Linked DNA regions of Rhodopseudomonas palustris. The protein of the gene in region 1 interacts with the protein of each later gene in a pairwise test. Links are inferred from orthologs where the notes say so. Each region holds a gene or a part of one and is shown in the gene's direction. Other genes may lie near its edges. The genes, in order: rpe and eno.

The links.
Region 2: the proteins of rpe (region 1) and eno interact in binary tests that used the Escherichia coli proteins (3 or more experiments, as listed by UniProt). The link is inferred for Rhodopseudomonas palustris from one-to-one orthologs.

What each region holds. Positions count from the first base shown.
Region 1 is NZ_CP041387.1:3,169,236-3,184,387, forward strand. The notes cover bases 11,695-14,686. They hold rpe (ribulose-phosphate 3-epimerase), read left to right. Parts: upstream 11,695-12,837; coding sequence 12,838-13,536; downstream 13,537-14,686. Other genes in these bases: FLL57_RS14550 (P1 family peptidase), read left to right, coding at 11,695-11,814; FLL57_RS14555 (EF-hand domain-containing protein), read right to left, coding at 11,804-12,568; FLL57_RS14565 (IS481 family transposase), read right to left, coding at 13,718-14,686. In the rest of the region: FLL57_RS14495 (AAA family ATPase), read right to left, coding at 1-786; FLL57_RS14500 (FAD binding domain-containing protein), read right to left, coding at 806-1,612; FLL57_RS14505 ((2Fe-2S)-binding protein), read right to left, coding at 1,688-2,173; FLL57_RS14510 (CoxG family protein), read right to left, coding at 2,348-2,812; FLL57_RS14515 (hypothetical protein), read right to left, coding at 3,006-3,530; FLL57_RS14520 (ABC transporter permease subunit), read left to right, coding at 4,169-5,086; high-affinity branched-chain amino acid ABC transporter permease LivM, read left to right, coding at 5,099-6,427; FLL57_RS14530 (ABC transporter ATP-binding protein), read left to right, coding at 6,424-7,263; FLL57_RS14535 (ABC transporter ATP-binding protein), read left to right, coding at 7,400-8,146; FLL57_RS14540 (branched-chain amino acid ABC transporter substrate-binding protein), read left to right, coding at 8,312-9,418; FLL57_RS14545 (cytochrome c biogenesis CcdA family protein), read right to left, coding at 9,936-10,670; more of FLL57_RS14550, read left to right, coding at 10,816-11,694; more of FLL57_RS14565, read right to left, coding at 14,687-14,887. UniProt on the Escherichia coli protein: Catalyzes the reversible epimerization of D-ribulose 5-phosphate to D-xylulose 5-phosphate.
Region 2 is NZ_CP041387.1:2,118,147-2,133,158, reverse strand. The notes cover bases 3,558-6,409. They hold eno (phosphopyruvate hydratase), read left to right. Parts: upstream 3,558-4,267; coding sequence 4,268-5,551; downstream 5,552-6,409. Other genes in these bases: FLL57_RS09725 (zinc-binding dehydrogenase), read left to right, coding at 5,662-6,409; queF (preQ(1) synthase), read right to left, coding at 3,606-4,082. In the rest of the region: glucans biosynthesis glucosyltransferase MdoH, read right to left, coding at 1-2,020; FLL57_RS09740 (glucan biosynthesis protein G), read right to left, coding at 2,008-3,519; more of FLL57_RS09725, read left to right, coding at 6,410-6,798; FLL57_RS09720 (hypothetical protein), read left to right, coding at 6,884-7,687; FLL57_RS09715 (LysE family translocator), read right to left, coding at 7,780-8,394; FLL57_RS09710 (CaiB/BaiF CoA transferase family protein), read left to right, coding at 8,487-9,629; FLL57_RS09705 (NADPH-dependent FMN reductase), read left to right, coding at 9,794-10,354; FLL57_RS09700 (FtsB family cell division protein), read left to right, coding at 10,445-10,762; pdhA (pyruvate dehydrogenase (acetyl-transferring) E1 component subunit alpha), read left to right, coding at 10,915-11,949; FLL57_RS09690 (pyruvate dehydrogenase complex E1 component subunit beta), read left to right, coding at 12,008-13,417; FLL57_RS09685 (DUF5076 domain-containing protein), read left to right, coding at 13,422-13,718; FLL57_RS09680 (pyruvate dehydrogenase complex dihydrolipoamide acetyltransferase), read left to right, coding at 13,731-15,012. UniProt on the Escherichia coli protein: Catalyzes the reversible conversion of 2-phosphoglycerate (2-PG) into phosphoenolpyruvate (PEP). It is essential for the degradation of carbohydrates via glycolysis.

The sequences.
Region 1 (15,152 bases):
GCGGGCGTCGAGTTCGGTCAGCGCGGTCGCCCAGTCGAGCGTTTCGGCGACGCCCGGCGATTTGTAGAAATCCTGCTCGCGCAGCGCCTGGACGAAGTTCACCACCTGCTGCGACAGCTTGGCCGAGATCCCCGGCACGCGCGACTTCACGATCGCCAATTCGCGCTGGGCGTTCGGATAGTCGACCCAGTGATACAGGCAGCGCCGCTTCAGCGCGTCGTGGATTTCGCGGGTGCGGTTCGAGGTGACGATCACGATCGGCGGCGCCGGCGCCTTGATGGTGCCGAACTCCGGAATGGTGACCTGGAAGTCGCTGAGCACTTCGAGCAGATACGCCTCGAACGCCTCGTCGGCGCGGTCGAGCTCGTCGATCAGCAGCACCGGCGCGCCCGCCGTGTCCGGCTCCAGCGCCTGCAGCAGCGGCCGCTTGATCAGGAAGCGCTCGGAGAAGATGTCGCTGGAGAGCTGATCGCGGTCGGTGTCGCCGGCGGCTTCGGCCAGCCGGATCGCGATCATCTGCGCCGACGAATTCCACTCATACACCGCGGAAGCGACGTCGAGACCCTCGTAGCACTGCAGCCGGATCAGCCGGCGGCCGAGCGCGGCCGACAGCACCTTGGCGATCTCGGTCTTGCCGACGCCGGCCTCGCCTTCGAGAAACAACGGCCGGCCCATCCGCAGCGCCAGAAACACCACCGTCGCCAGCGACCGCTCGGCGAGATAGCCGCGGCTCGTCAGCAATTCGAGCGTGGCGTCGACGGAGGCGGGAGGCGCGGTTGCGGTCATGGCCGATCCGGTTGCAGGCTCACGCCTTGCCGTTGGCGGCGTCGACCGCACGCTTGGTGAGCACGCCGATCAAATGCGCACGATATTCGGCGCTGCCGTGCAGATCGCTGTTCAGCCCGTCGGCGGAGACGTGCAGGCCGTCGAGCGCCTTGGAATTGAACCGCGCCTTCAGCGCCTCTTCGAACTGAGTGACACGAAACACGCCATCGGCGCCTGCCCCGGTGACCGCGACGCGGACGTCCGACGGACGGCGGGCGACGAACACGCCGACCAGCGCGTAGCGCGACGCCTGGTTGCGAAACTTGATGTAGGCGGCCTTCTTCGGCAGCGGAAACTGCACCTTGGTGATGATCTCGTCCGGCTCGAGCGCAGTCGAGTACATCCCCTGGAAGAACTCTTCGGCCTTCAGCTTGCGCTTGTTGGTGACCACGGTGGCGCCGAGCGCCAGCACGGCCGCCGGATAGTCCGCGGTCGGATCGTTATTGGCGAGCGAGCCGCCGATGGTGCCCTTGTGGCGCACCGCCGGATCGCCGATCAGCGACGCCAGCTCGGCCAGCGCCGGAATCGCCTCGCCGACGATCGCCGAATTCGCGACCTCGGCATGGGTTGCGGTGGCGCCGATCACCAGCGAGCGGCCCTTCATCTCGATGCCGCTCAGGCCTTCGATATGCGACAGGTCGACCAGATGCGGCGGCGCCGCGAAGCGCTGCTTCATCACCGGCAGCAGCGTGTGGCCGCCCGCGATCAGCTTGGCGTCCTCGTTCTTCAGCAGCAGATTGGCGGCCTGACGAACAGTCCCGGGGCGGTGATATTTGAATTCGTACATTGCGCTTCCCTGAGCTTCCTGCGTCTCGTTGGGCGTGCCGCGCGGCCTCGTTGAAGCGGGCCGGCGCAGAGCCGGTCAGGTGCGGTCGGAGTTCGCCATCGCCTTGGCGCCGGCCGCGATCGACACCACGATGTTCTGATAGCCGGTGCAGCGGCAGAGATTGCCTTCGAGCTCTTCGCGAATCGTCTCGTCGGAGAGCTCGTGGCCCTTGCGATGCACCATGTCGACCGCGGTCATGATCATGCCCGGGGTGCAGAAGCCGCACTGCAGGCCGTGATGCTCGCGGAAGGCTTCCTGCATCGGATGCAGCGGCGCGCCGTCGGCAGCGAGCCCTTCGATCGTCGTCACTTCGTGGCCGTCGGCCATCACCGCCAGCGTGGTGCAGGACTTCACCGCCTTGCCGTCGAGATGCACGACGCAGGCGCCGCACTGCGAGGTATCGCAGCCGACATGCGTGCCGGTGAGCCGCAGGTTCTCGCGCAGAAACTGCACCAGCAGCGTGCGCGGATCGACGTTCGCGGTCACAGGCTTGCCATTGACGATCAGGGAAATCTTGGCCATCGGCCCTCTCTTCAATGCGCACCGCCGCGTTGCACGGCGATCACTCGTCTTTTAGTTGTGTTTCTTGAACCGATCTTACGAGGCAACCCCAGGATCGGCAACCGCGAACGGCTCTGGCCGTGCCGGACCCGCTGCCGTGTAATGACATCCGCGTGATCGAACCCCGCGGCGCCATCAGGCCGCGCCGTTGCCGTTCTGCACCGCCTTGGAGAAGTTGGCGAAGAACTCGTCCGCGAGCTTCTTGGCCGAGCCGTTGATCAGTCGCTGCCCGAGCTGGGCCAGCTTGCCGCCGATATGCGCTTCGACATCGTAGGACAGCAGCGTGCCGCCGTCCTTGTCGGACAGGCCGACCGTGGCGCCGCCCTTGGCAAAGCCGGCGACACCACCCTCGCCTTCACCGGTGATCTTGTAGCCGTTCGGAGGATCGAGATCGGACAGCGTCACCTTGCCCTTGAAGCGGGCCGATACCGGGCCGACTTTCAACTTCGCCACCGCGCGAAAACCGCTGTCGTCTTCGGTCTTTTCGAGCTCCTCGCAGCCGGGAATGCAGACCTTCAGCACTTCCGGATCGTTGAGCTTGCTCCACACCAAATCTTTCGGCGCGTCCAACTGGACTTCGCCGTTCATCGTCATGGCCATGGATATTTCCTCCCGGATCGGCGGCCGCCTCGGACAGCGGCATTGCGACTACTTAAGCACGCCGGGCGGCAAAGAAAAAGTATCGCGACACCGCCCCGAATGATCGGCGGCGATAACAGTTATGCAGCTTTTGAGATAGGTGGCGCCCGGCCCGAGCGCCAGCGTCAAGCAAACAGGACAGTCGGACCTGCGATCAGGAGCGTTGCGCGGCGGCCGGGTAGTTCGGCTCGAACGCCGCGCGCGGGCGCACGGCGGCCGCAGGCCGCTTCGACGGCTCGACCAGCATCAGGATCGCGGTGCTCAGAAACAGCAGCAGCTCGGTGGCATGCAGCCGCATCGCCTCAGGCTCGGCGACCTGCGAGGCCATCACCATGCTGACGAACGACACCAGGCTGCCGAGCGTCAGCGCGAACGCCAGCGCCTCGTTGCAGCCGCCCGACAGACGCACCGACGGCCGCGTCAGCAGCGCCGAAAAAACCAGCAGGAAACCGGCGACCGTCAGCTTGGCCAGCGCCAGCAGCCACGCCATCTTCATCGTCGCGATCGCGCCAAGATGCAGATGATCGCTGATGAAGATCGCCACCGAGATGTTCGGCCGGTCGTACAGCGCGTTGATCGGCGACACGATCAGCCGGTACGCCACGATCAACCATGTCGGCGCGATATAGGCCGCCAGCAGAACGCCGTTCACCGAGCTGATCCGCCAATCCGTCTTCATCGCCGTGTCCCGCCAGCCAGAGCGCGCCGAATCTTCTGGCCGCGCCAACGAAGCTAACTTCAGGTTAACGCGGCACGGCAATGGAAACGTCTTGTTAAGGTTAACTTCGGCTTTCGGCTGTGGACGACGTCTGCGGCAGGTTCCACCGCGAAATCGGCATGAAATTTGCGTCAGCAGTCCACATGATGCCTGTTCTCACCCCGCCCCGCGCCTCGGCAGCGTTCCCGGGCCGCACCCACCGAATAGCCGCGACGCCCGGCCCGGTGCCGGTCGAACGGCGAAGGTGGAACGTTGGAATGCCGCTTTCATCCGACCACGACCCCACCGCGGACCTGAACCGGCGACCGACGCGGCACGCCCGATTTCACCCGTCGCATAGCGCCGGACTTCACCGCCAACTCATCGCGGCGAATGGAACCGCTAACTGCGGCATCGTCGTCCACAGGGAAGAAGGTTGTAACCGGCCGCTGTTGCCGCGATCGCGACCCACTGTTAGAAAATCGAAAAGCGAAGCGACGTTCCGGCTGCCGGGGCCCTCGCCGCATCGTGTGTGCAGCGAAAGCCGATCCGGATCGTTTGCACCGCAATATCCGCTTTCTCGAGTCCTGATCCTTCGAGTCCTCTGACCACGGCAGCGCATGGACTACTTCGCCCAGCAGCTCATCAACGGTCTCGTCCTCGGCTCCATCTACGGCCTGATCGCGATCGGCTATACGATGGTCTACGGCATCGTCGGCATGATCAATTTCGCCCATGGCGACATCTTCATGATCGGCGGTTTCATCGCTCTCATCAGCTTCCTGATCCTGGTGTCGTTCGGCCTCACCTTCGTGCCACTGATCCTGCTGGTGGTGCTGTTGGTGTCGATGGCGATCACCGCACTGTACGGCTGGACGGTGGAGCGCATCGCCTACCGACCCTTGCGACACTCGTTCCGCCTCGCCCCGATGCTGTCGGCGATCGGCATGTCGTTCGTGCTGATGAACTTCGCCCAGGTTTCGCAGGGCGCCCGCGTCAAGCCGGTTCCGCCGATCATCACCGGCGGCTACACGCTGCACGAGAGCGCCGACGGTTTCGTCGTGCGGCTGTCCAACGTGCAGATTCTGGTCGTGGTATCCACCATCGTGCTGCTGGCGATATTCACTTGGCTTGTGGCGAAGACCCGGCTCGGCCGCGACATGCGCGCGTGCGAGCAGGATCAGACCATGGCGGCACTGCTCGGCGTCAACGTGGACCGCACCATCTCGATGACCTTCGTGATCGGCGCCGCGCTCGCCTCGGTCGCCGGCATGATGTATCTGCTGTACTATGGCCTGGTGGACTTCTTCATGGGCTTCGTCGCCGGCATCAAGGCGTTTACGGCAGCCGTACTCGGCGGCATCGGCTCGCTGCCCGGCGCAATGCTCGGCGGCCTCCTGATCGGCCTGATCGAGACGTTCTGGTCGGCCTATTTCTCGGTCGAGTACAAGGACGTCGCGGCGTTCTCGATCCTGATCGTGGTGCTGATCTTCATGCCGACCGGCCTGCTCGGCCGGCCGGAAGTCGAAAAAGTCTGAGCGGGCGACGACGTGGCCAAACTCGCGCACGCCGTAGCCCCGACCGCCACCGCCGGAACCGGCGCGGGATTCATCGTCAAGAAAGCCCTGATCAGCGCCCTGGTGGCGCTGGTTCTGTTTTCGCTGATGATCGGCGTGCGAACCGAGGCCGGTCCGGAGGGCGGGCTGATCTACTGGACGCGATTCGGCGACCTCGCCGGCATGGTCGGCGCGGTGTTCGTCGGCTCGATCGTGGTCGAGCTGCTGCGGATGTGGTGGGGTCCGGTCGACACCTCGAAGATGATGCCGGCGAGCGCCCGCAAGACGCTCGGTCTGGCCGGCCGCATCGTCGCCCCGGCGCTGCTGATCTTCACTGTGCTCGTGCCGGTGATCTTCTACGATCAGCGCTACATTCTCGACCTCGGCATCCTGGTGCTGACTTACGTGATGCTGGGCTGGGGGCTGAACATCGTGGTCGGCCTCGCCGGCCTGCTCGACCTCGGTTACGTGGCGTTCTACGCCGTCGGCGCCTATTCCTACGCGCTGCTCGCCACCAATTTCGGGCTGTCGTTCTGGATCTGCCTGCCGCTCGCCGGCATCCTCGCGGCGTTCTGGGGCGTGATCCTCGGCTTTCCGGTGCTGCGGCTGCGCGGCGATTATCTCGCCATCGTCACCCTCGCCTTCGGCGAGATCATCCGCCTCGTCATCATCAACTGGCAGACTCTGACCGGCGGCCCGAACGGTATCAGCGGCATTCCGCGGCCGACCGTGTTCGGCATTCCGCTGACGCCGGGCGAGAACGGCCTCGCCGCCATGCTGGGGATTCCGTTCTCGCCATCGCAACGGCTGGTGTTCCTGTTCTATCTGATCCTAATTCTGGCGCTGATCACCAACTGGGCGACGATCCGGCTGCGCCGGTTGCCGATCGGCCGCGCCTGGGAGGCGCTGCGCGAGGACGAGGTCGCCTGCCGCGCGCTCGGCATCAACACCACTACGACCAAGCTGACGGCTTTCGCGATCGGCGCGATGTTCGGCGGATTCGCCGGGGCGTTCTTCGCCACCCGGCAGGGCTTCATCTCGCCGGAATCGTTCACCTTCCAGGAATCGGCGCTGGTGCTGGCGATCGTCGTGCTCGGTGGCATGGGCTCGCAGCTCGGCGTCGCGCTCGCCGCGGTCACGCTGATCGGCGGCTTCGAGCTGTTCCGCGGCCTCGATCAGTTCCGCATGCTGGTGTTCGGCATGGCGATGGTGCTGCTGATGATCTGGCGGCCGCGCGGCCTGATCGGCCACCGAGCGCCGACCGTGTATCTTCAGCACAAGCAGGCGATCTCGTCCGACCTCGTCAAGGAAGGCCACGGATGAACGACGCCTCCGACATCCTCGAGGTCGACGGCCTGACGATGCAGTTCGGCGGCATCATCGCGGTCAACGCCCTGTCGTTCAACGCGCAGCGGGGCAAGATCACCGCGCTGATCGGCCCCAACGGCGCCGGCAAGACCACGGTGTTCAATTGCATCACCGGCTTCTACCGGCCGACCGCCGGCGCGATCCGGCTCCAGCATCGCGGCGGCGACACGCACCGGCTCGACAAGCTCAACGACTTCCGCATCACCAAGATCGCCAAGGTGGCGCGCACCTTTCAGAACATCCGGTTGTTTCCCGGCATGACCGCGCTGGAAAACCTGATGGTGGCGCAGCACAACGCGCTGCTACGCGCCTCGGGCTTCACGTTTCTTGGCCTGTTCGGCGCGCCGTCGTGGCGTGCGGCAGAGCGCGCCGCAATCGACCGCGCGAGGTTCTGGCTGGAGCAGATCGGGCTGCACGGCCGCGCCGACGACGCAGCAGGCAACCTGCCTTACGGCGACCAGCGCCGGCTCGAAATCGCGCGGGCGATGTGCACCGAGCCGGTGCTGCTGTGCCTGGACGAGCCCGCCGCCGGCCTCAATGCGCGCGAGAGCGCCGAACTCAGCGAATTGCTGTTGTCGATCCGCGACCAGCATGACACCTCGATCCTGCTGATCGAACACGACATGAGCGTGGTGATGGAAATTTCCGACGCCGTCGTGGTGCTCGACTACGGCGTCAAGATCGCGGGCGGCACGCCGGCCGAGATCCGCGACGATCCCCGCGTCATCGCCGCCTATCTCGGCGTCGAGGACGACGAGGTCGAGGCCGTCGAGCAGGAGCTCGGGCTGTGAGGACGTTGCTACATAGTCCACCGTCATGGCCGGGCTTGACCCGGCCATCCACGGAAACGAGCACGACCTCGCCTGTGGCCGTGGATGGCCGGGTCAAGCTCGGCCATGACGAAGGTAAGCGTGGCGAGGCCGCGCGATGACAAACACCACCGCCGCGCCTCTGCTCGAAATCGAAAACCTCCGCGCCGCCTACGGCAAGATCGAGGCGCTGAAGGGCGTCGATCTCGCCATCCAGCCCGGCGAAATCGTCGCCCTGATCGGCGCCAACGGCGCCGGCAAGTCGACGCTGATGATGTCGATCTTCGGCAGGCCGCGCGCCAAGACCGGCCGCATCGTGTTCGACGGCGTCGACATCACCGCGATGCCGACCTACCAGATCGCGCGCATGAGCATCGCGCAGTCGCCTGAAGGTCGCCGCATCTTCCCGCGGATGAGCGTGGCCGAGAATCTTCAGATGGGGGCCGACGCCGGCCAGGGCAGCGACGAGGACCGCGCCGCCTCGCTGGAGCGGGTGCTGACGCTATTCCCGCGGCTGCGCGAACGCTTCGGCCAGCGTGGCGGCACGCTGTCCGGCGGCGAACAGCAGATGCTGGCGATCGGCCGGGCGCTGATGAGCCGGCCGCGACTGCTGTTGCTGGACGAACCCTCGCTCGGCCTCGCGCCGCTGATCACCCGCCAGATCTTCGAAGCGATCCGCACCCTGAACAGGCAGGACGGGCTGACGGTGCTGATCGTCGAACAGAACGCCAACCACGCGCTGAAGCTGGCGCACCGCGGCTACGTGCTGGTCAACGGACTGATCACGATGAGCGGGAGCGGCACCGAACTGCTGGCTCGCCCGGAAGTCCGTGCTGCTTATCTGGAAGGCGGCCGCAAGGCCTGACCTCTCTCGTTACCGCCTGCGGCAGAATGTGCCAGTGCGTCGCAACCGATGCGGCATTTTGTCGATGACTTGACGTGAAAATCAGCCAACAATGCCGGCATTGCCGCGCCGCGATCCGGTTCGGGCGCGGCTGACCTATCGCAGTCTCACCGCAGGGATCACTCCATGAAACTAAAGCTTCTCGGTTTGGCTTTCGGCGCCTCGCTGGCGCTGTCGACCACGGCGCTGGCGCAGGACATCACGGTCGCGGTCGCCGGCCCGATGACCGGCGGCGAATCGGCATTCGGCCGTCAGTTGAAGAACGGCGCCGATCAGGCCGTCGCCGATCTCAACGCCGCCGGCGGCGTGCTCGGCAAGCAGCTCAAGCTGCAAACCGGCGACGACGCCTGCGATCCGAAACAGGCGCGCTCGATCGCCGAGAAGATCGCGGGCGACGGCATCCCGTTCGTCGCCGGCCACTTCTGCTCGTCGTCGTCGATCCCGGCGTCGGAAGCCTATGCGGACGGCAACACGCTGCAGATCACTCCGGCCTCGACCAACCCGCTGTTCACCGAGCGCAAGCTGTGGAACGTACTGCGGGTCTGCGGCCGCGACGATCAGCAGGGACTGATCGCCGCCGAGTACATCCTGAAGAACTATCAGGGCAAGAACGTCGCGATCCTCAACGACAAGACCACCTACGGCAAGGGGCTCGCCGACGAGACCAAGAAGGCGCTGAACAAGGCCGGCTTCCAGGAGAAGATGTTCGAGTCCTACAACAAGGGTGACAAGGACTTCAATTCCATCGTTTCGCGGCTGAAGCGCGACGCCATCGATCTGGTCTATATCGGCGGCTATCATCAGGAAGCCGGCCTGATCCTGCGCCAGATGCGCGACCAGGGCCTGAAGACCGTGATGATGGCCGGCGACGCGATGAACGACAAGGAGTTCGCCTCGATCACCGGCCCGCTCGCGGAAGGCACGCTGTTCACCTTCGGCCCCGATCCGCGCAACAAGCCGACCGCCAAGGCGATCGTCGAGAAGTTCAAGGGCAAGGGCATCGATCCGGAAGGCTACACGCTTTACACCTACGCGGCGTTCCAGATCTGGTCGCAGGCCGTCGAGAAGGCCAAATCGACCGATCCGAAGAAGGTGATCGAAACCATCAAGGCCGGCGAGTGGGACACCGTCCTCGGCAAGCTCGCCTTCGACGCCAAGGGCGACATCAAGGCGATCGACTACGTCGTCTACAAATGGGACGCCAAGGGCAACTACGCGGAGATCGGCAACTGAGCCGACGTGATCTTCCGATCCGCCCTCTTGCGCTGCGCGCGCCCTCGCCTCGCCTACAAACCGTCACCGCCCGGCTCGACCGGGCGGCCCAGTACTCCAGAGCGCTCACGGTGATGAGCGCTCTGCTGCATCCAACTTGATCCGCACAAGCACAGCTTCTGCTCCTCATGGTGAGGAGCATCGCGTCAGCGACGCGTCTCGAACCATGAGGCGACGCATCGTGCGCTGCCATCCTTCGAGACGCGGTCCTAGAGCAGTTCTGTTTTTTATAGAACCAGAGCTAGTCCGCATCGCCTGCCACACGCACAACCTCCTGGTGAGGAGGCGCGTAGCGCCGTCTCGAACCATATGACTCAGGGAATGCGTTGCCCCATCCTTCGAGACGCCCGGCTTCGCCGGGCTCTTCAGGATGAGGACTCAGTGCCTTCGGAAAGGTCGGATCGTTTCAGTCAAATGATGAACCGCTCTAACGGACCGCTCCTCAGGCTGAGGCCAGCATCGCGGCTTCAGAGACAAACTACCCGATATTCCCCAGCGCCGGGAACGTGTTCAGCAGCCAGATGCTGACGTCGCTGATCGCGCCGGTGAGGAAGCCGATGCCGGTGAAAATCATCAGCACGCCCATCACCCGCTCGATGGTGGCGAGGTGTTTCTTGATGCGGGCGAACAGGCCGGAGAACTGTTCGATCATCAGCGCTGCGAGCAGGAACGGCACGCCGAGGCCGAGCGAATACACCGCCAGCAGGCCGGCGCCTTTCGCCACCGTCGCTTCGGCGGCGGCGACCGACAGAATCGCGGCGAGGATCGGGCCGATGCACGGGGTCCAGCCGAACGCGAACGCCAGCCCCATCACATAGGCGCCCCACAGCCCGACCGGCTTGGGGATCGGCAGCCGCCCTTCCCGCATCAGGATGTTGATCCGCGTCAGCCCGAGGAAGTGCAGGCCCATCAGGATGATGACGATACCGGCGACGATCGCCAGTTCCGCCGACCAGGCGCGGATCAGGCCGCCGACCAGGCTGGCGCTGGCGCCGAGCGCGACGAACACGGTGGAGAAACCGAGCACGAACATCGCCGCCGAGATCATCACCGCACGCTTCGAGCTGCGCTCGGCTTCGTCGGCGGCGACGTGCTCGATGGTCGCACCGGTCAGATAGATCAGATACGGCGGCACCAGCGGCAATACGCAGGGCGACAGGAAGCTGACCAGACCGGCGATCAGGGCGGCGGGGATCGAGACGTCATGGATCATGGCCGGCTACATGCACCCGCGCTTCGCACAGGCGCAAGCCGCTGCGTCAAGGTTCCGCGCCTTGTGATCGCAGCGTGAGGGATTGCTTCGACCAATTGTTTATGCCGAGAATGTTCCCTCTCAGCCAGCTACGGACAGGCCCATCTTGCGAAACCTCATCACCGATGTCCCCGGCGTTCGCGTCGGCAACGCCGACGACGCCAAGCTCGCTTCCGGCGTCACCGCGATCCTGTTCGACAAGCCTGCGGTCGCCTCGATCGACGTCCGCGGCGGCGGTCCCGGGATTCGCGACGGCGTGCTGCTGGAACCGGTCAACACCGTCGAGCAGGTCGACGGCTTCACGCTGTCGGGCGGCTCGGCGTTCGGACTCGACGCCGGCGGCGGAGCGCAGGCATGGCTCGCCGAGCGCGGCCGCGGCTTTGCGATCGGCGACGCCACGATCCCGATCGTGCCGGGCGCGGTGGTGTTCGACATGATCAACGGCGGTGACAAGGCCTGGGGCCGGTTCTCGCCGTACCGCGATCTCGGCTACGCCGCCGCGGACGCAGCCGGCGACAGCTTCGCGCTCGGCAGCGTCGGCGCCGGCCTCGGCGCCACCACCGCGACGCTGAAGGGCGGGCTCGGCTCGGCCTCGGCGACCACGCCGGACGGCGTCACCGTCGGCGCGATCGCGGTGGTCAACGCGATCGGCAGCGCAACGATCGGTGACGGCCCATGGTTCTGGTCGGCGCCGTTCGAAGTTGGCGACGAGTTCGGCGGGCTAGGAATGCCCGAGAGCTTCACGCCGGAGATGCTGAAGGTGCGGCTGAAAGGCGCCGCGACCCCGAGCGCGGTCGAGAACACCACGCTGGTCGCGGTGGTGACCGACGCCGCGCTCACCAAGACCCAGGTGAAGCGGCTGGCGATGCTGGCGCAGACCGGATTTGCCCGCGCAATCTATCCGGTGCACGCGCCGCTCGACGGCGACGTGGTGTTCGCCGCGGCGACCGGGGTCAAGCCGGTCGAGCCGCTGGCCGGGCTGACCGAGCTCGGCACCATCGCGGCCAATACCGTGGCACGGGCGATCGCACGCGGCGTCTATGAGGCCACCACGCTGCCGTTCAAGGACGCGCAGCCGGCGTGGCGCGATCGGTTCAGGCGCTGACCGACAGCGACGAGCCCGAAGCCGCCTGGATCTGCGCCGCCTGGCGCTGGATCAGTTGCTCGATGAAATTATAGGACGAGGTCGCACCGCTCGACGACGAGCCGGTCGCCGCCGAGGTCATCGTCACCTTGGTGCCGTCCGCATAGCTGATCGAGGTGGTCACGCTGCCGTCGGAATTGGCCACACTGGTCGAGGACGAGCCGGACAACGCCTGCAGCAACGGATCGCTCGAACCGCCGCCGCGGCCGGACTTGCGGGCTTCCTCGCTGCTACGATTGTGCTGCTTGCGCGGCATCAACGCCGAAGCCAGCTCTTCGGCGGTGACCGAACCGTCGCCGTCACTGTCGAGCTTGGAGAACACCTTGTCGGCATTGGCGATGTTGGTGCCGCCTGCTCCAAGCGCGTCCTCGAATTCGCCCTTGCTGATCGCCCCGTCGCCGTTGCCGTCGATCTGCTTGAACAGATCCTTCAGCGCAGCATCGCGGGACTTGGATGCGGTCGAGCTGGAATTACCGGTGGACTGTGCGCTCTGCGCGTCGAGCAGCGCCTGCATCGTCTGCGGCGACAGACCGCTCGACGGCAACGAGCCGTTGCCGGTCGGCAGGCCCGGAAACGACGACGTGCCGTTGCTGCCGCTTGAGCTCTCGAACGGATTGGTGAAGCCGGTGGTCTGCTTCGACGATTTCGACGTCGACGCGCTCAGCGTATTGAGCAGTCCGGACAGCGCGCCGAGCGCGCCAAGGGCAGGCAGCATCACAGAAACTCCGCATCACACACCGCTGGCCGCGGCCGGCAACTACCCACGGATTATTCCGGCTGTCTCCGAGCAATCGCCGTGCCAGCCGCGAAGCGCCCGAAATTGCTGACTTTTTCGGATTCGGCGAGGGCGCCGGGACGGCAATTTCTGCCCCTTCGGCACAACCTGCCGGGCCTGCACGGCCCGTTGTTGCGCTCTGGATTTGCGAGAGACCGGCGCGGCGTGGTAGCGAAGTTGATCCACCCCACACGCACCTGGAAGCCCTGATGTCCTCCTTCGCGCTCCGTCCGCTCGCCATCGCGCCCTCGATCCTCGCCTCGGATTTTTCCAAGCTCGGCGAAGAGGTCCGCGCGGTCGATACCGCCGGCTGCGACTGGATCCATCTCGACGTGATGGACGGCCATTTCGTCCCGAACATTTCCTACGGCCCGGACGTGATCAAGGCGATGCGGCCGCACACCAAGAAGGTGTTCGACGCCCATCTGATGATCGCGCCGTGCGATCCGTATCTCGAGGCCTTCGCCAAGGCCGGCTGCGACATCATCACCGTGCACGCCGAAGCCGGCCCGCATCTGCACCGCTCGCTGCAGGCGATCCGCGGCCTCGGCAAGAAGGCCGGCGTCTCGCTCAATCCGGGCACGCATCCGAGCGCGATCGAATACGTGCTCGATGACATCGATCTGGTGCTGGTGATGTCGGTGAACCCCGGCTTCGGCGGCCAGGCCTTCATCCCGAGCGCAGTCCAGAAGATCCGCCAGATCCGCGCCATGGTGGCGGATCGTCCGATCGACATCGAAGTCGACGGCGGCGTCTCCGACAAGGTCGCCGGCGAACTCGCCGCAGCAGGTGCCAACGCCTTCGTGGCCGGCTCCGCCGTGTTCAAGGGCGGCACGCTGGAGGCGTACAAGGCGAATATCGCCGGCATCCGCAACGCCGCACTACAGGCGCGGGGCGAGGCGGTTTAAGGACCGTTCAGACCAAACTCGTCGAAACTGACGACAGGCAGAAGTGCGTAGCACCGTGCCAGGTGGGACTGATGATGTAGCACCACCTGAGACACTCTGCCTCCATTTCGACTTACACGAGTATCACTGCGTTCATCTAGCGGCCGCTCGCTTACATCACCGTCATTGCCGGGCTTGATGTTCAGCCCGGAGACATAGTCGACACGTGTTCGGAGACATGACCGACACTTTCCACGCCCGTCAAGTCGATGGTGGCGACTTGGTGGGCAGCGAAGAACACGCCGTATTTGCCGTCGGTGGAGAGCGGCCTGATGGCCAAGCGCTCTCCGGCGAAGGCTTGCGGCACCTTCCACAAACGACCTTTGAAGCTGACATAGGCCTTGGTTTTCGAGACGGAGCGGACGATGTCGCGCTCATCGTATTCTGGAGCCGGCAGGCGGTCCGGCAGAGAACGCCGGCTCGGCTGGTAGCGATCAGCAGGCACCAGCTGGCCTAGCGACTCGTGAGGGCGCTCGAAGTTGTACACCTCGCGCCAGGAATCGAAGGCACGTTGCGCCTCGGCGAGGTCGCGCAAGGGCCGCAGCGCAAACACCTCGTCGTCCAGCGTGCGATGAAAACGCTCGTTCTTGCCGCGGCTCTGCGGGTGATAGGGACGACTACGGATCACCCTGATGCCGAGCTTGAGCAGCCACACAGAGAGCCATGTCCAGCGCTCGCCGGAACTGTCCGACCACGGCGAGCCGTTGTCGACGAAGATCGTGTCGGGCAAGCCGTAGTGCCGGAACGTCGTTTGCAGCCTGTCCTGCACGGTTTCGCCGCGCTGATCGGCGCAAGCCTGGAGGCACAGATCGTAGCGTGAGTGATCGTCCACCACGGTCAGCGGATGGCAGCGGACGTCGTTGCCGAGCCGAACCCAGCCTTTGAAGTCCATCTGCCAAAGCATGTTCGGCGCCGGCATCTCGAACCGCAGCGTCGCCGGTGGACCGCCGGCGGCAGGCTTGATCCGGCCGTGCCGGCGCAGGATCTCGTGGATCGTCGACACCGCCGGAGCGTGCTGTCCGGACCGGTCCATCGAGCTGGCGATCTTGCGCGCGCCCCATGCCGGATGCGCATCACGAACCGCCAGCACCTGGGCCTCACACGCCGCCGAGGTCTGCCGCGGGCTGTCCTGCGGCCGCCGCGACAGGTCGGCGAGATCACCTCCGGCCGCCCATCGCTCCAACCATTTGTAGCCGGTCGTCCAATGAATGCCGAACCGCCGGCACAGCTCGCGCCGGTTCGCCCCCTCCTGCATCGCAAGCCGTACGAACTCGCGTCTCTGATCCACTGCCGACACCTCACGCCAGGGCATGGACTTGGCCTCCAATCGCCAAATCCAGCCACTATGATGCGTCGACTATGTCTCCGAACACGTGTCGACTATGTCTCCGGGCTGAACACTTGACCCGGCAATCCATCACTCTCCGCAAGATGGCGCGCTGGCGCGCGCGATAGATGCGCGGGTCAAGCCCGCGCATGACGGGAGTGAATGTGGCTGCGACTGGGCCACATAATCGGTCCCCCCTTGCAGCTGTCACTCCCCCTCGTTCGTCATTCCGGGGCGCCCGGAGCGCGCA
Region 2 (15,012 bases), 1.1 Mb from region 1 along the record:
CGATCAGCGACCGCGCCACCGCCAGATGGACGTCGACGCGTCCGCGCTGTCGCGGCGGGTGGCGGGCGATGCCGGCGATGTGTAACTCGCGCAGCCTGTCGTCGTCGCGCAGGGTGCGCAGCGGGTGCTCTCCGCCTGCGGCCGCTTGCAGATCGGCAGCGAGGCGGTGGACGTCCGCCAGGATCGCCGGTGGCTGGCGTTGTTCGGGCGTCGTCATCAGGAGCGGGCGAGAACGCGCATTGCGCGTCGTCAAGAGCGCCACCGGGATCGCGAATACCAGGCCGACGACCACCGGCGTCATCCACAGCAGCAGCGGCCACGACACCAGCCATGCCCCGATCGCCATGACGGTGCCGAGCACGGTCGGCAGGGCGTAGCGGCGGGTCACCTCGCGTAGCGGGACGACGCCGTCGCCGCGGTGCTGCACCTGCCAGCCGGCGTCGCGGCCGAGCAGGATCTCGGCGACGGCGGTGGATTGAAACACCATCATCACCGGCGCGGTGAGGGCGGAGACCAGCGTTTCCAGCACCACGCCGCCGAACGTCCGCAGGCCGCCGCCGAACCGCCGGCGCGTCTCGGTACGGATCAGCACCAGCAGCAGAGCCAGCAGCTTCGGCAGGATCAGCAGGCCCATCGTTGCGGCGAACACCCAGGCGGCGCGAATCGGATCCTGCGCCGGCCAAATCGGAAACAGCGAAAAGTCGTTCGGGAAGTATTCCGGCCGCACGAACTGCGCCTGCAGCGAAATCAGGATGCCGGCCACCAGAAACGTCAGCCACATCGGCGCGGTGATGTAGGCGCCGATCCCGGTGAGGAAGTGCAGCCGGGAAACCCAATGCAGGCCGCGCGCGGCGAGCAGTTTGCCGTGCTGCAGATTGCCCTGGCACCAGCGCCGGTCGCGCGCGGCGAAATCCAGCAGCGACGGCGGGCATTCCTCGTAGCTGCCGCGCAGTGCCGGCGCCAGATGGATGCGCCAGCCGGCGCGGCGCATCAGCGCAGCCTCGACAAAATCATGGCTGAGGATTTCGCCGCCGAACGGTTTACGGCCGGAAAGCACCGGCAGCCCAGCGCTGCCCGCGAAGGCCGCGACGCGGATGATGGCGTTGTGTCCCCAGTAGTTGCTCTCGGAGCCGTGCCACCACGCGACGCCGGCGGCGATCATCGGCCCGTAGATGCTGGCGGCGAATTGCTGGACCCGCGCGAACAAGGTGCGCGCATGGACGACAACGGGCAGGGTCTGGATCAAACCGACGTCGTCGTGACGCTGCATCGCGTCGGCGATCCGCACCAGCACGTCGCCGGTCATCACGCTGTCGGCGTCGAGGATGACCATGAACGCGTAGTCGCCGCCGAACCGCTCCACCCAATCGGCGATATTGCCGGACTTGCGCGCCGTGTTGCTCGGCCGATGACGGTAGTACAGCCGGTCGTTGCTGGCGGCGAGTTTGACGAAGCATCGCTCCTCGTCGATCCAGGTCGCCGGGTCGGTGGAATCGCTGAGCACGAACCAGTCGAACTGCGCGCCGCGTCCGGTTTGGTCGACCGAGTTCCGGGTCGCCTGCAGCCGCGCGAACACCGTGGGTGCGTCTTCATTGTAGGTAGGCAGCAGCATCGCGACCCTGGCCGAGATCTCCGGCAGCGGTCCGTCCGGATCGATGTCGAGGTCGCCGCGCCAGCCGCCGCACAGCACCGCGAAGCCGGCCAGCGCCGAAACGAACGAGAGCGCTACCCAGGCGAACAGCGCCGAGAACAGCGCCAGCACCACGCCTTCGAGGACGGTGACGCCGCCGACCTGCAGCACTTGGTACATCTCGTAGACGCCAGCGCCCGACAGGGTCGCGGTGGCGAGCATGATCAGCAGCCGGCGCCATCGGCCCGTCGTGGATCCTGCGGCCGCCGATTGCGGCTTCTGCCTCAACGACTGCACCGGCATCGCCAGCGGCGCGTCCGCAGGCATCGGATCCAACCGGCGCTCGGCGTCGCTGCAGTCGTTCGGGCGCGGCCCGATCAGAGAGTCCATCGGTACAGCCAGACTTCCGACACTGCGGCATCGCCCTCGTAGACGGTCGCGCGCAGTTCGACCGGGGCCTGCGCTTTGGCGAGATCGAAGCTGAGCCGCCAGCCGCCGCTGGCCGGATTGGGCTGAGTCACGATGTTGCGAATCTCGCCCTTGTCGGTGCTGACGACGCCGCGGATGGCGGCGGCGTCGACGCTGTCGAGCCGGTCGCCGTTGAGGTCGAGCACGAACAAGCGCTCGTTGTCGCCGCGCGTGCTGATCCCGGTCCGCACGAAGCGGGCGAGCGCCTTCGGCTTCGGCGTGTCGGGCCCCCAATGCAGGCGATAGGTGTAGATGTGCTCGCCCTTCGCCCGCAGCGGCTGCTTGGGCTCCCAGAACGCGGCGATATTGTCGTGGACTTCTTCACGGGTCGGAATCTCGACCAGCTTGACGGCGCCCTCGGTCCAGTCGCCGATCGGCTCTGCCCACAGGCTCGGTCGCAGCTCGAACCGCGATTCCAGATCCAGATAGGCGCCGAAGCTGCGCTCGCGCTGCATCAGCCCGAAGCCGCGCGGGTTGCGATCGCCGAACGCACTGATCTGCAGATCGCGGGGATTGCACAGCGGCCGCCACAGTTCTTCGCCGCTGCCGTTGAAGACCGCCAGCCCGTCGGAATCGTGCACCGACGGGCGGAAGTCGGCCGCATCGGCCGGATCGTTCGGGCCGAACAGAAACATGCTGGTCATCGGCGCGAGGCCGACGTGCTGCAGATCGACCCGGGGATACAGCGCCATCTCGACGTCGAACACGGTGGTGACGCCCGGACGGATGGTGAAACGGTACGCGCCCGCGATGCTCTTGCTGTCCAGCAGCGCGTGTACCACCATCGACGATGCGCCGGGGGCGGGGCGTTCGAGCCAGAACGTCTTGAACAGCGGAAATTCCTCGCCGCCGGACTGGCCGGTGTCGATCGACAGTCCGCGCGCCGACAGGCCGTAGCGCTGGCCTTTGGCGACGGCGCGGAAATACGCCGCACCGAGGAACGCGCTGACCTCGTCGAAATAGTCCGCGCGCTCCAGCGGCGCGTGAATGCGAAAGCCCGCAAAGCCGAGATCGGCATCCGGTGGCGGCGGGGCGGCGTCGCCGAACGAAAAATCTTCGGCACGGTAGCGGACCGGCCGAGCCTCGCCTTCCGCGACCTCGAAGATCGTCACCCGGTTCTTGTACAGGAAGCCACGGTGAAAGAACTGCACCTGAAACGGCAAGCCTTCGGCGCGCCACAGCGCGCGCTCCGGATTGAAGCGAAGCGCGCGATACGCATCATAACTTAGATCGCCCAGCGACGAATGCAGCGCGCTGTCCGGCGCCTGATAGGGCTTGCTCGCCAGTTCGCGCGCCAGATTTCGTACGACCCAAGGATCGAACGGGCTGGAGGGTGGGGATTTGTTCGCTGCGGCCGGCTCGGCCTTAGCTTGCAACAGCGGCAGCGCCGCAAGGCCGGTCAGAACTTGCCGCCGGTTCAATCTCGCTTCTCCGCTTGGAACGATTCAGTTCCGCACAAACGTCCGGGAGCGCGAAGAGTTCCTCGAGCGAGGGCGATCAGTCCGATCTAGCCACGTCCGCGATATGGCTGCACGCCCTGATCGGGGACCCAGACATCTTTCGGCAGTTTGCCGGTCTGCCAGAACACGTCGATCGGGATGCCGCCGCGCGGATACCAGTAGCCGCCGATGCGCAGCCATTTCGGCTTGATCTCAGCCGCGATCCGCTTGCCGATCGCCACTGTGCAGTCCTCGTGGAAGGCGCCGTGATTGCGAAACGAGGCGAGGTACAGTTTCAACGATTTCGACTCGAGCAGCCAAGGGCCCGGAACGTAGTCGATCACCAGATGCGCGAAATCCGGCTGCCCGGTCACCGGGCACAGCGAGGTGAATTCCGGTGCAGTGAAGCGCGCCAGGAAATTGGTGTCCTTCTGCGGGTTCGGCACCCGGTCGAGCTTGGCGGCTTCCGGCCGGTCCGGCCATTCGACGGCCTGACCGAGCTGCAGGGGCGGGGAGGAGGCGGATTTGCGGGGCGTTTTCGACATGGCTTGAACTCGGGTCTCCGTTACCGCCGTCCTAGATCATTTTCCGAAGCAGGGGAATCCGTCGCAAAACCGGTGCGTTCGCCGTTTGTCGGACCTCATGGAGCGGTCCGGCGGCCTTTTCGTGCCCCGAGCCATGCTGTAGAAGCGGCGCAACTCCATTCCCTCCATCCGATCAAGAGGCATTCATGACCGCCATCGTCGACATCATCGGCCGCGAAATTCTCGACAGCCGCGGCAATCCGACCGTCGAAGTCGACGTGGTGCTCGAGGACGGCTCGGTCGGCCGCGCCGCGGTGCCGTCGGGCGCGTCGACCGGCGCCCACGAGGCGGTCGAGCTGCGCGACGGCGACAAGGCTCGCTATCTCGGCAAGGGCGTGCTGAAGGCGGTCGAGGCCGTCAATGGCGAGCTGTTTGATGCGCTGGGCGGCATGGACGCCGAGCAGCAGGTGCAGATCGACCAGACCATGATCGAGCTCGACGGCACCCCGAACAAGGGCCGGATCGGCGCCAATGCGATCCTGGGTGTGTCGCTGGCGGTCGCCAAGGCCGCGGCGTCGTCTTACGATCTGCCGCTGTATCGCTATGTCGGCGGCACCTCGGCCCGCACCCTGCCGGTGCCGATGATGAACATCATCAATGGCGGCGCGCACGCCGACAATCCGATCGACTTCCAGGAATTCATGATCATGCCGGTCGGCGCGCCGAGCTTCGCGGAAGCGCTGCGCTATGGATCGGAAATCTTCCACACACTGAAGGGCGAACTGAAGAAGGCCGGCCACAACACCAATGTCGGCGACGAGGGGGGCTTCGCGCCGAACCTGCCGTCGGCCGACGCCGCGCTCGATTTCGTGCTGTCGGCGATCGGCAAGGCCGGCTTCAAGGCCGGGGAAGACGTCATGATCGCGCTCGATCCGGCGTCGACCGAGTTCTTCAAGGACGGCAAGTATGTCTATGAAGCAGAAGGCCGCAGCCTGGGTCCGCAGGAGCAGGCCAAGTATCTCGCCGATCTGGTGTCGCGTTATCCGATCGTGTCGATCGAAGACGGCATGGCCGAAGACGATATGGAAGGCTGGAAGGCGATCACCGATCTGATCGGCGACAAGTGCCAGCTCGTCGGCGACGATTTGTTCGTCACCAACGTCTCGCGCCTCGCCGACGGCATCAAGGCCGGCCGCGCCAACTCGATCCTGATCAAGGTCAATCAGATCGGCACGCTGACCGAGACGCTCGCCGCCGTCGAGATGGCGCACAAGGCCGGCTACACCGCGGTGATGTCGCATCGCTCCGGCGAGACCGAGGACTCGACCATCGCCGACCTCGCGGTCGCCACCAATTGCGGGCAGATCAAGACCGGCTCGCTGGCGCGCGCGGACCGCACCTCGAAGTACAACCAGCTGCTGCGCATCGAACAGGAGCTCGGCACCAGCGCGTACTTCCCAGGCAAGGCGGCGCTGAAGGCGTTCCGCTGAACGACAAGCAAATGGCCGCGATGATGTGATCGTCGCGGCCATCGGCTCGTCTTGAACCCCGCGCGCGGCTGCATCATGGTGCGGCCGCAACAGACAGCAGGGAGAAAGACGTGACCGAGGCCATCACCGGACTGCAACTGCGCTCGCTGATCAAGACGAGCGGCGACCTCGAAGTTTCGCTGGTGCCGGTAAGCATTCCCGAGCCCGGCCCCCACGAGGTGGTGGTCCGGGTCGAAGCCACCCCGATCAATCCCTCCGATCTCGGCCTGTTGTTCGGCGCCGCCGACATGTCGACCGCGAAAGCGTCCGGCAGCGCGGACGCGCCGGTGATCACCGCCAAGGTGCCGGAAGCCGCGATGAAGGCGATGGCGGGCCGGCTCGACGAGTCGATGCCGGTCGGCAACGAGGGCGCCGGCACGGTGATCAAGGCCGGCAGCTCGGACGCGGCGCAGGCGCTGCTCGGCAAGACCGTAGCGATGATCGGCGGCGCAATGTACGCGCAATACCGCCTGATCAAGGCGGCCGACTGCCTGAAGCTCCAGGATGGCACCACCGCGGCCGAAGGCGCCTCGTGCTTCGTCAATCCGCTGACCGCGCTGGGCATGACCGAGACGATGAAGCGCGAAGGCCACAAGGCGCTGGTGCACACCGCCGCGGCGTCGAACCTCGGCCAGATGCTCAACCGGATCTGCCTCAAGGACGGCATCGATCTGGTCAACATCGTGCGCAGCGAGGCCCAGGCCAAGCTATTGCGCGACATCGGCGCCAAATACGTGGTGGATTCCACCGCGCCGACGTTCCTCGACGATCTCACCGAGGCGCTGGTCCAGACCGGGGCGACCATCGCGTTCGATGCGATCGGCGGCGGCCGGCTCGCGGGGCAGATCCTGAGCTGCATGGAAGCCGCGATCGGCAAGACCGCGACCGGCCCCTACAGCCGCTACGGCTCCAACGTGCCGAAGCAGGTCTATATCTACGGCAGCCTCGACACCAAGCCGACCGAGATCTTACGCAATTTCGGCTTCGCCTGGGCGGTCGGCGGCTGGCTGCTGTTCCCGTTCCTGCAGAAGATCGGTGCTGCCGACGCCGCCAAACTCCGCGCCCGCGTTGCGGCCGAGATCAAGACTACCTTCGCCAGCCACTACACGCGGACGGTGTCGCTCAGGGAGGCGCTGAGCCTCGATGCCATCGCGGTCTATAACAAGCGCGCGACCGGGGAGAAATTCCTCATCGCCCCCAACGCATAGCTGCCATCGGGGGTATGAAATCCGCTGGTGCTGATCGTAGTTGCTAGCTAGTCTCAACAAGACGAAGCAGCCCAGCGGAGATTTCATGGATCAGATGGCTGAACGGCGACCGTCGGAATTGGCGGAAGCGACCGCCGCATTGATCAATCACATCGTCGGGGCGATCGAGTCCGCCGCGGTGGTGATGGAGCCGTTCTATCACCTCGAATTCGTCGGAATCTTTCCGGCGCTGGTCTACGCGGCGATGCTCAAGGCGATGCCGCGCAACACCGACTATCGGCCGATGCATGGCCGCAGCAAGGGCAATGATCTCGCTGACGGCACTCACACCCGGGTGAAGATCGACCTGTTTCCGGAATACATCCGGCACCTGCCGCCGGAGCAGCGCTCGGTGTGGCGCATGGTCGGCGACGCGCTGTGCTCGGAGCCGGTGAAGGACGCGTTTCGGCGCAAGCTGGCGCCGGCCCTGGAGAAACGATTTGGGCCGGACGCGCGGGAGGTCGGGATGTTTCCGATTCCGATCCTGACCCGCGACGTTCCCGGTTACAAGATCACGCCGCACACCGACACGCATTGGAAGGGCATCACCGTGCAGCTCTATCTGCCGCGGGACGAAGCCCACACCGACATCGGCACGATCTTTCACGATGTGCTGCCGGACGGGTCGATGCCGAAGGCGCGGCAGATGAAGTTCGCGCCGAATTCGGGCTATGCGTTTGCGGTCGACAAGCAGAGCTGGCATTCGGCCGACACCGTCCCCGCGGGCGTCGAGACGCGTGACAGCATTCTGCTGACGTATTTCGTCGACCAGGGTCCGCTCAAGGTGCTGCGCAATCGCGGCAAGCGGCTCGGCAACTTCCTGCTCAACGAAATCCGCACGCGGACCTGACTGACGCCTTTGATGGCGACGGTGCTATCCTTCGTCAGGTTCGGCACAAGCCCGGCATGACGGCGGTGGGACGATCAGCTTAATAACAGGCGTCACCGCTCCGCAGTGGCCAGCTTGGCGCCTAGCGCGACGAAGGCGGCGGCGAAACTGCGGCGGAGCCAGGTCATCACTTGCGGGCGGGTGATGACGTGGTCGCGTAGCCAGGCGGCGAACAGGCCGTAGATCACGAACACCACGAAGGTCATCAGCATGAAGATGCCGCTCAGCTCGACCATCCGGCCGAGCGGATGGGCGTCGTCGGCTGAGACGAATTGCGGCAGGAAGGCGAGGAAGAAGATCGACAGCTTCGGATTGAGGATGTTGATCAGGACGCCCGTCACCGTCATCTGCACTGCCGACGGAGCGCCGACATCGGTCTCGACGCTGAGCGGGCCGCGCTCGCCGAGCGTCTTCCACGCCATGTAGAGCAGATAGGCGACGCCGAGATACTTGAAGAGCTGGAACGCCACCGCGCTGGTGTGGAGCAGGGCGGCGAGGCCGAGGATCGCCGCCGCCATGTGGGGCACGATGCCGATGGTCGAGCCGAACGCCGCAATCGCGCTGGCGCGTGAGCCGCGCGACAGGCCGGTGGCCACCGTATAGAGCACGCCGGTTCCGGGCGAGGCGACCACGATCAGCGAGGTGATGAGAAATTCGGCGGTCACCATTGCGCGCATCGCTCCTGCCAGACACTTGCAATTTGCCTCGCGCCACTGAAACAGTGCGCGCCAACAGACATAACACGAAATCGGAGACCGCAATGGGTGGACCGCTCGCCGGCATCAAAGTGATCGAGATCGCGCAGGCGATCGCCGGGCCGATGGCCGGGATGATCCTCGGCGACATGGGCGCCGACGTGATCAAGATCGAGAAGCACGACGGCGGCGACGATGCCCGGCACTGGGGCCCGCCCTTCGTCGACGGCGATTCCTTGCTGTTTCACACCTACAACCGCAACAAGCGGTCGGTGACGCTCGACATCAAGAACCCGGACGACGTCGCGCGGCTCAAACAACTTGTCCAGGATGCGGACATCCTGATCCAGAACCTGCGCTCCGGCGTGGTCGCGTCGTGCGGCATCGGGCCGGACGTGATGTGCGCGGTCAATCCGCGGCTGATCTATTGCTCGGTGTGGGCGTTCGGCAAAGCTGGTCCGTTGAGCAAGGAGCCGGGCTTCGATCCGCTGCTGCAGGCCTATGGCGCGGTGATGTCGCTCACCGGCGGGCCGGAGCATCCGCCGACCTTCTGCGCGCCGCCGATCAACGATCGCGCCACTGCGCAATGGTGCGTGATCGGCGCGCTGGCGGCGCTTCAGCAGCGCCACGTCACCGGCAAGGGCTGCGTGATCGACACCTCGCTGTTCGACACGGCGGTCGGCTGGGTCGACATGTCGCTCAGCGGCTATCTGCTCGACGGCGAGCCCCCTGTGCGCCACGGCACCGCAAGCGGTACGCTGGCGCCGTACCAGGTGTTCGAGACCGCCGACCGACCGATCGTGATCGCGGCCGGCAACGACCGCCTGTTCGCGCGCTGTGCCGATGTGCTCGGCCATCCGGAGTGGAGCGCGGACCCACGTTTTGCGCGGGTGCGCGACCGGCAGGCGCATCGGCCCGTGCTGATCCCGCTGATGCAGGAGGTGCTGAAGACCCGCAGCGCAGCCGATTGGCTCGCGGCCTTCAAGAGCGCCGGTGTGCCGGTGAGCCCGGTCAACGACATTCCCGAGCTTGCCGCCACCGAACAGCTCGCCGCGGTCGATCTGCTGCGCACGATGCCGGACACTGGTCTCACCGTCGCCGGTCTGCCGATCGTGTTCGACGGCGCGCGCCCGCATCCCGAGCTCGCCACACCGAAGCTCGGCGCACACAACCATGAGGTGCTGGGTAACCGCGCCGCGGCCGAATAGGGCGGCGAGTGCCAGGTGCGGAGGTTCGCCTCCGCACGAAACCGGGCAGGTGCGCCATCAAAACCGCGTCATCGCAGCGTGCTTGACGCATGTTGCGCATTCTCCGTCATCACGGCGGGATAGGCTCGCCGCGATTGTCTGATTGCATGACCGGAGGATTGCCAATGGCCCCACCATATCGTGTCGCGACCGTCGTCGGCAGCTTGCGCAAGCAGGCGTATTCGCTGCGGACCGCGCAGGCGCTCGCCGCGCTGGCGCCGGACACGCTGAAGCTCGACATCGTCACGCTGCACGGCCTGTCGATGTACAACCAGGATCTCGAGACCGAAGCGCCGCCGGCCGACTGGACCGCGTTCCGCGACAGCATCAAGGCCTCTGATGCGGTGCTGTTCGTAACTCCCGAATACAACCGCTCGATTCCTGGCGTGCTGAAAAACGCCATAGACGTCGGGTCGCGGCCCTACGGCAAGAGCTGCTTCGACAAGAAGCCGGCCGGCGTGCTGTCGAATTCGCCGGGCGCGATCGGCGGTTTCGGCGCCAACCACCATCTGCGGCAATGCCTGGTGTTTCTGAACATGCCGACGCTGCAGCAGCCGGAGGCTTATGTCGGCGGCATCGGGGATGCGTTCGGCGAGGACGGTGCGCTGGTCAAGGACGCGCTGCGCGAGTTCCTGCAGAAGTACATCGACGCCTTCGCCGGCTTCGTCGCCCAGCAGTACAAATAACGTCGGCCGCATCCGCCCCGCCGGCTGTCAAGCTGGCGGGACAGATGCGGCGTTAGCCGCGCGTTAACCGCGCTGTCCCATGGTCCGGCCATGGTCACCCGCAGTCGTCTCAAATCGATCCTCGCCGGCATCGCGCTGTACGCGATCGCTGCCGCCGTGATCGGCTATTTCGGCGTCAACGCCTACACCGGCCGCTACGGCCTGACGGCGCAGCAGGAGCTCGACCAGGAAATCACCGCGCTGACTGCGGAGCTGGTGCAGCTCCGCCAGCAACGCGCCGAGGCCGAGCAGCGAGTCTCGCTGCTGCGCTCCGACCGGATCGATCCCGACATGCTCGACGAGCGCGTGCGCTATCAGCTCGACTTCGCCAATCCGGCGGACCTGGTGCGGATGATGCCGGCGCGCTGAGTGCGCAAATTCCAAAAATCTGGACGAACGATTTCGAAAGTTTCGTGTCGCTGCACTGCGGCATATTGATTTGCGCGCAGCGACATAGCGATCCTTTCAAGCCGCTATAAGTTACGATAGAGAGGCTCATCTCATCTCTAATCGGAATCGCCATGGCCGCACCCAAGAAGAGCGCCGCGAAGGAAACAGCACAGGACAAGGCCGGAGGAGCGTCACCGTCGAACGTGCCGCCTTTCAGCAAGGAACAGGAGCTCGGCGCCTTTCGTGAGATGCTGCTGATCCGTCGCTTCGAAGAGAAAGCGGGCCAGCTCTACGGCATGGGTGCAATCGGCGGATTCTGCCACCTCTACATCGGTCAGGAAGCCGTCGTCGTCGGCATGCAGATGGCGCTACGCGAAGGTGATCAGGTGATCACCGGCTATCGCGATCACGGTCACATGCTCGCCTGCGGCATGGATGCCAACGGTGTGATGGCCGAACTCACCGGGCGCCGCGGCGGCTACTCCAAGGGCAAGGGCGGCTCGATGCACATGTTCAGCCGGGAGAAGAGTTTCTTCGGCGGACACGGCATCGTCGGCGCGCAGGTCTCGCTCGGCACCGGCATCGCCTTCGCCAACCGCTATCGCGGCGATGGTCGCGTCTGCCTCGCTTATTTCGGCGACGGCGCCGCCAATCAGGGCCAGGTGTACGAGAGCTTCAACATGGCGGAGCTGTGGAAGCTCCCCGTGGTGTACGTGATCGAGAACAACCGCTACGCGATGGGCACGTCGGTGACGCGCTCCTCGGCGCAGACCGATTTCTCCAAGCGCGGCGTGTCGTTCAACATTCCGGGCGAGCAGGTCGACGGCATGGACGTGCGTGCGGTGAAGGCCGCCGGCGACAAGGCGGTTGCACATTGCCGTGCCGGCAACGGCCCGTTCATCCTCGAAATGCAGACCTATCGTTATCGCGGTCACTCGATGTCGGACCCGGCGAAGTATCGGTCGCGCGAAGAGGTCGACAAGATCCGTAACGATCAGGATCCGATCGAACAGGTCCGCAAGCGTCTGCTCGGGCTCGACATGACCGAAGACGATCTGAAGGCGATCGATGCCGAGGTGCGCAAGGTCGTCAATGAGTCGGCGGACTTCGCGCAGCACGATCCCGAGCCTGATCCGTCCGAACTGTACACCGATGTGTATCGCTGATCCCCGCCTTGCCGTGTCGCGGCTGCTTCCCGCCTGACTGAATGACTGCGGAGCCCCAATGCCAATCCAAGTTCTGATGCCCGCGCTGTCGCCGACCATGGAGAAGGGCAACCTGTCGAAATGGCTCAAGAAGGAAGGCGACAAAGTCAAAAGCGGTGACGTCATCGCCGAGATCGAGACCGACAAGGCGACGATGGAAGTCGAAGCCGCCGACGAAGGCACGCTCGGCAAGATCCTGATCCCCGAAGGTACCAACGACGTCGCGGTCAACACGCCGATCGCCACCATTCTCGGCGACGGCGAAAGTGCAGCCGATGCCGACAAGGCGTCGGATCCGGCCGCGCAGAACAAGGCCTCGCAATCGGCCCCGCCGGCAGCGGAGCCTGAAGCCGCGCAGGCCAAGTCCGCACCCGCGCCGGCGCAGCACGCGCCAGAAGCCCCGACGGTGTCGGCCGCCGCTGATCCGGACATTCCGGCCGGCACCGAGATGGTGACGGTGACGATCCGCGAGGCGTTGCGCGACGCGATGGCCGAGGAAATGCGCCGCGATCCCGACGTGTTCGTGATGGGCGAAGAGGTTGCCGAGTATCAGGGCGCCTACAAGGTCACGCAGGGACTGCTGCAGGAATTCGGCGACCGCCGTGTGATCGATACCCCGATCACCGAGCACGGCTTCGCCGGCGTCGGCGTCGGTGCCGGCTTTGCCGGGCTGAAGCCGATCGTCGAGTTCATGACCTTCAACTTCGCCATGCAGGCGATCGACCAGATCATCAACTCGGCGGCGAAGACGCTGTACATGTCCGGCGGCCAGCTCGGCTGCTCGATCGTGTTCCGCGGTCCGAACGGTGCTGCTTCGCGCGTTGCCGCGCAGCACAGCCAGGACTACTCGGCTTGGTATTCGCAGATCCCCGGCCTCAAGGTGGTGGCGCCGTATTCGGCCGCCGACGCCAAGGGGCTGCTCAAGGCGGCGATCCGCGATCCCAATCCGGTGATCTTCCTCGAGCACGAGATGCTGTACGGCCAGCACGGCGAAGTGCCGAAGCTCGACGACTACGTGATCCCGATCGGCAAGGCGCGCATCGTCCGCGAGGGCAAGGATGTCACGCTGATCTCGTGGTCGCACGGTATGACCTACACGCTGAAGGCCGCCGACGAGCTGGCGAAGGACGGTATCTCGGCCGAGGTGATCGACCTGCGCACGCTGCGTCCGCTCGACACCGAAACGATCATCGCCTCGGTGAAGAAGACCGGCCGCGCGGTGACGATCGAAGAGGGCTGGCAGCAGAACGGTATCGGCGCCGAACTCTCCGCCCGGATCATGGAGCACGCGTTCGATTATCTGGACGCTCCGGTGACGCGGGTATCCGGCAAGGACGTGCCGATGCCGTATGCCGCCAATCTCGAAAAGCTGGCGCTGCCCAGCGTCGCCGAGGTGGTCGAGGCCGCCAAAGCCGTCTGCTATCGGTGACCCTATGACCGGACCCAAGCAACAGCCGCTGCCGCCCGACGTCGAAGGCCGCGAAGATGCGATCGAAGTGTTGCGCGCCTTTGTGCTCGACGGCGGTTTGTCGATCGCCTTCATGCGCGCGTTCGAAGATCCGGAGATGTGGGGGCTGCTGCTGGTCGACATCGCCCGCCACGCCGCGCGCGCCTATGCGCGCGAGAGCGAATACACCGAGGACGAGGCGCTGGAGCGCATCGTCGAGATGTTCGAGGCCGAGCTGTCGCGCCCGACCGACACCGGCGCCACCACCGAACGGCCGCAGTAAGGTTCTGTCCTCATGCCGATCAACATTCTGATGCCCGCGCTGTCGCCGACCATGGAGAAGGGCAACCTTGCGAAGTGGCTGAAGAAGGAGGGCGACAAGGTCAAAAGCGGCGACGTCATCGCCGAGATCGAGACCGACAAGGCGACGATGGAAGTCGAGGCCGCCGACGAGGGCACGCTGGCCAAGATCCTCGTGCCCGAAGGCACCCAGGACGTGCCGGTCAACGACGTGATCGCGGTGCTTGCCGAGGACGGCGAGGACGTGAAAGCGGCTGGGGCAGGCGGTCAGGCCAGTGCCGGCGGTGCCCCCTCACCCCAGCCCTCTCCCCAGAGGGGAGAGGGAGCCGGCTCTGCGGGTGGCAAAGCCGAGGCCAATTCGGACGCACAGGACAAGGCTGATCAGAGGCCGGCGCCACAGCCGCCTTCACCTCTCCCCAACGGGGAGAGGTCGCCGCCGCGGGCGGCGGGTGAGGGGGATACAGCGCCAGCGAATGGCCGTGTGTTCGCTTCGCCTTTGGCGCGGCGGCTGGCGAAGGATGCCGGCATCGACATCGCCCGCGTCAGCGGCACCGGGCCGCACGGCCGCGTCATCGCCCGCGACGTCGAGCAGGCCAAGAGCGGCGGCGGCCTGAAGGCGCCGGCTGCGGCGCCAGCGGCTGGTCCCGCGATCGTGCCGGCGATGTCGGATCAGCAGATCCGCGCGCTGTATCCGGAAGGCTCTTACGAAGTGGTGCCGCACGACGGCATGCGCCGGACCATTGCGCAGCGATTGACGCAGTCGACCCAGACCATCCCGCATTTCTATCTGACGATCGACTGCAACCTCGACCGGCTGCTGGCCGCGCGCGAGGACATCAACGCCGCCGCGCCGAAGGACAAGGACGGCAAGCCCGCCTACAAGCTGTCGGTCAACGACTTCATCATCAAGGCGATGGCGATCGCCCTGCAGCGCATCCCCGACGCCAACGTGTCGTGGACCGAGGCAGGGATGCTCAAGCACAAGCATTCCGACATCGGCGTCGCGGTGGCGATGCCGGGCGGGCTGATCACCCCGATCATCCGCAGCGCGGAGACGGCGTCGCTGTCGTCGATCTCGGCGCAGATGAAGGATTTTGCCGCCCGCGCGCGGGCCCGCAAGCTGAAGCCTGAAGAGTACCAGGGCGGCACCACAGCGGTGTCCAATCTCGGCATGTTCGGGATCAAGGACTTCACCGCCGTGATCAATCCGCCGCACGCCACCATCCTGGCGGTCGGCACCGGCGAGCAGCGCCCGATCGTGCGTGACGGCAAGATCG